DNA from 2 places in the Bacillus cereus group sp. RP37 genome. Region 1 is predicted to be linked to the other one. Evidence: riboswitches for the same ligand, from Rfam matches in the RefSeq annotation. Region 1 holds a riboswitch; the other holds the start of a gene.

Region 1 (3,417 bases):
CTCTGGATTTAATAATGCATACACTAAGTACACCGTAATTGCTGCAACAATAACCGATAAGGCAATCATCATGATTGCTTCCCTTCTTTCACAACTTTATCTGACCAACTTGCAAGACTTGCCATCGATGCGACTAACACAACAAAAATCCCGATCATTACAACATCTAACATAACTACCCCTCACTTTTGTTAAAATTTACCATTAAGTTATCAAAAAAAGAACACTAAGCTCTACTTAGTGTTCGAAATGAACAACACAAAGTAAACCTCCTCTCTAAACGCTTACGAGGTTAGCTGTCGGATTCGGGCCTAAAGAGTAGCCCTACTTTCAAAACTGAAAGATTCACCCCAAGTGACGATGCACAAAATTGGTTCCCCCGCTCCATTTCTGGAACTCAGCGATTTTAGGTTTTTTTGGAAATTTTATGAATGATTTATGAGAGTAAATATACTCCTCTATATTTCACTTGTAAAGAGGCAAATTACTGAAAATAAGAAAATATCCGTCTATTTAAACGCTTACATTGAGTATTATTAATATTCTTTCATCTGTTTTCTCGTCTTTTCTTTCTTTTTCACATAAATGATCTTTTAAATACGAAATAAAAAGAGCGAATGACATGAAGTGCATAGCTTGTTGCACTTAGCATTCGCTCTTTTTTATTCACTATTTATTCTCCTCGTAAAAAAGCACGTAAATTTCTCCCGCGAATATAAACTTGTGACAATTCTGCATGTAGTTGCTCATATTCGATAACATCTGTTTTTAAATATAAAGCGTCTTTCGATGGCAATATAATATAGGGCCTTGGAAAAATAGGATCAAGCATCACCAATTCTTGAACTCGCTCTACCGATACCGCCCAACGATTCGCTATATCTCCTAATAACAACACCTTCATCTTCTTCTCCCCCGCCCTATTCAAAAAATAAAAAAGAAATATTATCACAATTTGTAAACACGACAAATGTAGCTCCAATTGTTTCATAGAGCCTCGCTGGATATCGTTTATTCCTTGTAACAACAGTAATAGGTGCTTGAAAAGAAAAGCGAATGTGTTCTGTAAAGAAACTAATAATTGGAAGCTCATCCCCTAGTAAAATCACCTTCTTAATACACTCACAAATACTAGTAAAATCCTGCTCCCTACTACAACTATACGTCCAATCAAACCCACAATTCCTCACTTCAGCCGCTATCTCTTCATTTGCTGTAAAAATAATTAACTCATGTTGAAATGCTACTAAATCTATTAAACTATTTACCTTGCTTTCTTCTCCAACACAAATAAGTGTTAGTTCCATGTACCTCATCCTCCTTAGCATAAAAGAACTCAAACATAGATTGATATTCCCCTATACTAATCAGATCGATGAAGTGATGTATCCATCATGGCACCGTCCTCTCTCAAGACGCTTACGAAGTTAGCTGTCGGATTCGGGCTTTGAGAGTAGCCCTACTTTCAAAATTGAAAGATTCACCCCTAGTGACACTGCACAAATTGGTTCCTCCGCTCCATACAATCGGACTCAGCGTTTACAAAAAAATATATTCTGGCTGATATATTACTCCTGTATTTGGAAAAAGTAAACAGAAAAAAAGCCAGTTATAAAACTGACTTTTTACTTACCTAAGCACGCGTTTTATTCAATTTATATGCAAAATGATTCGTCGGTCCATGACCACTACCAATATTCAATGGCTCTTCAATTGCTATACTAATAAATCGTTTTGCTTCTTGAACTGCCTCTTCAATCGAGTAGCCTTTCGCAAGTCCTGCTGTAACCGCTGAAGCAAATGTGCACCCGCTTCCGTGCGTTTGCTTTGAAGGAATCCGTTCGCTTCTAAATTCGATAAACTCTTCTCCATCAAAGAGTAAGTCAATTACTTCATTACCTTGATATTCTGCATGTCCACCCTTCATAAGCACATATTTCGCACCTAATTCATGCAGTACTTTCGCAGCTTCCTTACTATCTTCAACATCATGAATCTCCATCCCAGTTAACACTTCTGCCTCAGGAACATTCGGTGTTACAACCGTTGCTACTGGTAATAAATATTCTTTTAATGCTTGTACTGCTTCTTGTTGTAATAATGATGCACCACCCTTAGCAATCATAACAGGGTCTAGTACAATATTATTCCAGCCAAACTTCTTTATATGTTCTGCTACAATTTGAATAATTTCACTGCTAAATAACATTCCTAGTTTCACAGCATCTGGTGTTAAATCCGTACCAATTGAATTCAGCTGTTCGATAATCCCTTCTAATGGAACTGGATATACCCCTTGAACGCCAAGCGTGTTTTGAGCAGTAATTGCCGTAATTGCCGTCATTCCGTACACACCAAGCTCTTGGAATGTTTTTAAATCTGCTTGAATGCCGGCACCGCCTCCGCTATCAGATCCGGCAATTGTTAGAGCTTTATTTATTTTCATCCCACTCATCCTTTTCTATCCAAAATAACGATGATAAATTGTTTTTGCTTCGCTTATATCTTTCGTTCCATGTACAAGTACACGACCATCTTTAAAAGCAACTAATCTCTTTTCTTCCACAGAAAATGATAATAAATATGGATTTACATTTAAATCATTCACACAATCATTCAGCAGCTCTTTGTATCGTTCAAAATCCATTTCCTCTTTATGAGGTGGTCTAATTTGAACTGTATTTCTCCCGCATAAAACTGCTGTTTTCGATGTGTTTTCTTTATTTAAATACGGATATAATGCATTCTCTCCGCACGAAGGACAATTGTGTTTACGAAGCTTTTGCACATTCATACATGAATATTCATTCTTCCATACATCAAACGATACAAGTCCATCTCGAAGTGATTCGGAATCTTCCACTAACAGTTTAAGAGCTTCCGTTACTTGATGAGAAACGACGAGAGCTACAGCAGGTGATATAATGCCCGCTGTATCACATGTCGCCCCGCCAAGCGGAATTGATTGTAATAAACATGATAAACATGGCGTTTTACTAGGAAGAATTGTGTAAGAAAGACCGTAACTCCCTACACATGCTCCGTAAATCCATGGAATAGAATATTTTTGTGCTATATCATTTACAATGAAACGCGTTTCGAAATTATCAGTTGCATCAATGATTACATCAACGTTGGTAACAAGCTCTTCTAATTCCTCAGCTGTTACATCTTGAACGAGAGCTTCTACTCTTACTTCACTATTAATCTCTTCTAGACGCTTCTTTGCTGCTACAGCCTTCGGAAGATTATTTTCTACATCACTCTCTGCGTACAATTGCTGCCTTTGTAAATTACTCCAATCGACATAATCCCGGTCTACAATCGTTACTGTACCAACACCTGCTCTTACGAACATCTCTGCATTTGCACTACCTAATGCACCTGCGCCGATAATAAGCACATGCTTTTCTCTTA
Region 2 (3,417 bases), 1.0 Mb from region 1:
TATTTCATATCCATTTCCACATTCACACAGTGAATATATTACATAAAAATATTATTCATTTTAAACTAAATAACGTAAGCAAATATGAAATTCCGTTTTGTTTTCATGTAAGTTTTGTACTGTAAGGTCATTTAAACACAGCTATTTATCTATCGTAAAGAAGTATTTTCATTCCCTTTATTTTCAAGCTTTCCTGTCCTTATTTCAAAATATAATCCGCTTCACTTTTTCAATTGAAATATCCATATATCACAACAAAAACTCCTACTTACTTATAGATTTAAAAATTATATCAGTATATCTTTTAGGTTCATATGCAATTATGCATAGCGTATACACAAAAAGGATAGCTTCACTTTCGTAAAGCTATCCTTAAAAAATCTTCTTACTTTTTCAAATGATATGGAACTGTTGTAATAACAACATTTCTTTTATAGAGTAAATACGCACGAATGAGTAAACTAGACTGATTATGAAGAATGTTATGCCAACCTTTTTTCGGAATGAACTGTGGTATAACGACAGTAACTCGGTAATTTGATTCACTCGCTTTATATTGCACTGTATCAATAAACTTTGTTAGCGGTTGAATAATACTTCTATAGTGAGAATGTAAGGTAACAAGTCTTACTTCAGGTTGCCACTTCTTCCATTTCTCTTCAAATTTCTTTTCCTCTTCTCTGTCAAAAGCAACATATACAGCGATAACTTGATCTGCAGAAAGAGCCTTCGCATAGTTTAATGAATTTTCCACTACATGAGTCATACCTGCTACAGGAACGACAATTACATTTCCCTCAATTGGAACAAGTGGTTCACAAGTTTTTAAACTTAATTGATCGCCCACTGCATCGTAATGCTTCTTAACTCTATGGAACAAGAAGATGATGGCAGGTAAGAAAATAAGGATTGACCAAACTTGTGCAAATTTAGTTAAAAAGAACATGCTCATTACGATAAAACTAATAATTGCACCAATTAAATTAACCGTTAATCTCAAAGCCCATCCTTCAGGTTTTTCACGAAGCCATTTTAATACCATACCCGTTTGAGAAAGTGTAAATGGAATAAATACACCTACTGCATATAACGGGATTAAATGTTCTGTTTGCCCTTGGAAAGCTACAATTAAAATAATCGAAGCTATCCCAAGTATAATAATACCGTTTGAGTAACCTAGGCGGTCTCCTCTAATCGTAAACATTCTCGGTATAAATTTGTCTTTTGCAAGGTTAACTGCTAATAGTGGAAATGCAGAATAACCTGTATTAGCAGCAAGAATTAATATTAAAGCAGTTGTACCTTGTATGAAATAGTACATGAAATTACGTCCAAAAGTTTGTTCAGCAATTTGTGAAACAACTGTTACTTCCTTACTTGGATTAATTCCGTAATAATAAGCTAAAAAGACAATTCCTGAAAATAAAACGGCAAGTAATGCACCCATTGCAAGCAATGTTTTCGCTGCATTGTTAGGTGCAGGATCCTTAAAGTTTGGAATTGCGTTAGAGATTGCCTCAACACCTGTTAAAGCCGAACTACCCGATGCAAATGCTCGTAGCAGTAAGAACAAACTAATTCCGGCAACCGGCGTTCCAATCGGCGTGTGTAAAGTCGGTGAAACGTGACCAGTTAAAATATTGTATATCCCTACCCCAATTAATATAAATAGTGCTAGAACGAATAAATAAACCGGATATGCTAAAACGGAAGCTGATTCCGTTACCCCTCTTAAATTTAAAATAGTAATAAATATAACAAATATAATCGCAATGATTACATTATGTGCATGTAAACTAGGAAAAGCTGATGTGAGCGCATCTGTACCTGCAGACACACTTACTGCAACAGTTAAAATATAATCGACTAATAAAGATCCTCCAGCTATTAACCCTGGATTCATCCCTAAATTTTCTTTTGATACAACATACGCGCCCCCGCCATGCGGATAAGCAAAAATAATTTGACGATAAGATAAAATAAGGGCTGTCAATAATACTAATACCCCGATAGCGATCGGAATTGAATACCAATAAGCAATCGCTCCAAGACCTGCTAAAGCAATTAAAATTTGCTCTGGTCCATATGCAACCGATGACAATGCGTCAGAAGATAAAATGGCTAACGCCTTCGTTTTATTAAGCTTCTGCTCTCCTAACTCAGTTGATTTTAACGGTCTTCCAATTAAAAATCTTTTAATAGATGAAACCAATACTGTCCACTCTCCAATAATTTTGTACGAACGATGCTGCTTGTTACAGCCAGCCAACTATTTCTTCAGAAAACAAAAAATGTCTACAAGCCATAGCGAAATAGACTTGTAGACATTATTTTTTTTGTCGCACAAGCTCCACCTTCCTTCTCAATATAACGCTTACGAGGTTAGCTGTCGGATTCGGGCCTATGAGTAGCCCTACCTTTTTCAAGGATTCACCCCATCGGATTAAGAACTAATCCGTAAGAACGGGTCCCCCGTACCATGCGGTTTCAGCGATTTAGAAAATTGAAACTGTGGATTATAATACTCCTTTATTTTCAAAATGTAAACAAAAATTTTGAAAAAGAAAAAATTTAAAATGATTGCGCATAATCCGCCGGTAAATATACATAATGAATACTAAAAAATCGATAAAGGAGACCCATATGTCTAAAGAAAAGAAGCCTATTTTTTCCGATTCCTATTTAGATGCGTTAGCAAATGAAATTAATCAATTATACGGTAAACGTGAACAGGAAATAAATTTGACAGATAGAACGAAAAGAAATAAATAATTTGTCATAAAAAAAGAAAGCAATACACTTATATATTGCTTTCTTTTTTATTTTTTCATACATCCAATTCTATTTCTGATCTGTTAAAGGTCATTTCTTCATACACTTTCAAATTTTGATATACTGCTCCTAATAATGGTGCTTCTATAGAAAATTGTTCTGCTACATCTAGTAAGTATCCTTGTAAGTGCTTCCCTTCAATGGACGAACCTTTTTCCATATCACGCTGCATTGATGACTTCATATCATACGAAATTTTATCAATTGTTTTCATATGTTCCTGGGCAATACCATCCTTAACTGGAGCTTTCATAGACCTCATGATTTGCACACATTCTTCAAATAAGTTTCGGATAAATTCGTGTCCACCTTCACTTTCACGAATCGGTCCTATTGGTGCACGCATTAATGTCGTCACACCCGACATTACAGTAATAAATAAATATTTATGCCACATATCTTGCGTAATATTTTCACTTAAAACAAAACTAGATTTCGTACCTGCAAATGCTTTAGAAATATGCTTTATTCTCTCTGAACCTTGAAGCTTGATTTCTCCAAACAGAAGTCTGTTGGCAGCACTCGTTTGTACAATTTCTCCTTGATCGTTTAACGTCGTCTCGATAAAGCATAAACCACCAATTA

The links. Region 1 has a riboswitch for cyclic di-AMP ahead of QCI44_RS24440 (hypothetical protein). Riboswitches for the same ligand answer to the same signal wherever they lie in the genome.
Positions count from the first base shown of each region.
Region 2: another riboswitch for cyclic di-AMP. It lies ahead of QCI44_RS18995 (APC family permease); the one in region 1 lies ahead of QCI44_RS24440 (hypothetical protein).

Region 1 is NZ_JARVHP010000001.1:4,621,676-4,625,092, forward strand. It holds gene kdpF (K(+)-transporting ATPase subunit F) at 1-72, opposite strand, end outside; gene QCI44_RS24430 (SipW-dependent-type signal peptide-containing protein) at 69-173, opposite strand; cyclic di-AMP (ydaO/yuaA leader) riboswitch at 268-413, opposite strand; gene QCI44_RS24435 (hypothetical protein) at 674-904, opposite strand; gene QCI44_RS24440 (hypothetical protein) at 921-1,307, opposite strand; cyclic di-AMP (ydaO/yuaA leader) riboswitch at 1,401-1,548, opposite strand; gene thiD (bifunctional hydroxymethylpyrimidine kinase/phosphomethylpyrimidine kinase) at 1,634-2,455, opposite strand; gene thiF (thiazole biosynthesis adenylyltransferase ThiF) at 2,462-3,417, opposite strand, start outside.
Region 2 is NZ_JARVHP010000001.1:3,598,200-3,601,616, forward strand. It holds gene QCI44_RS18995 (APC family permease) at 386-2,212, opposite strand; cyclic di-AMP (ydaO/yuaA leader) riboswitch at 2,357-2,503, opposite strand; gene QCI44_RS19000 (hypothetical protein) at 2,644-2,772, shown strand; gene panE (2-dehydropantoate 2-reductase) at 2,828-3,417, opposite strand, start outside.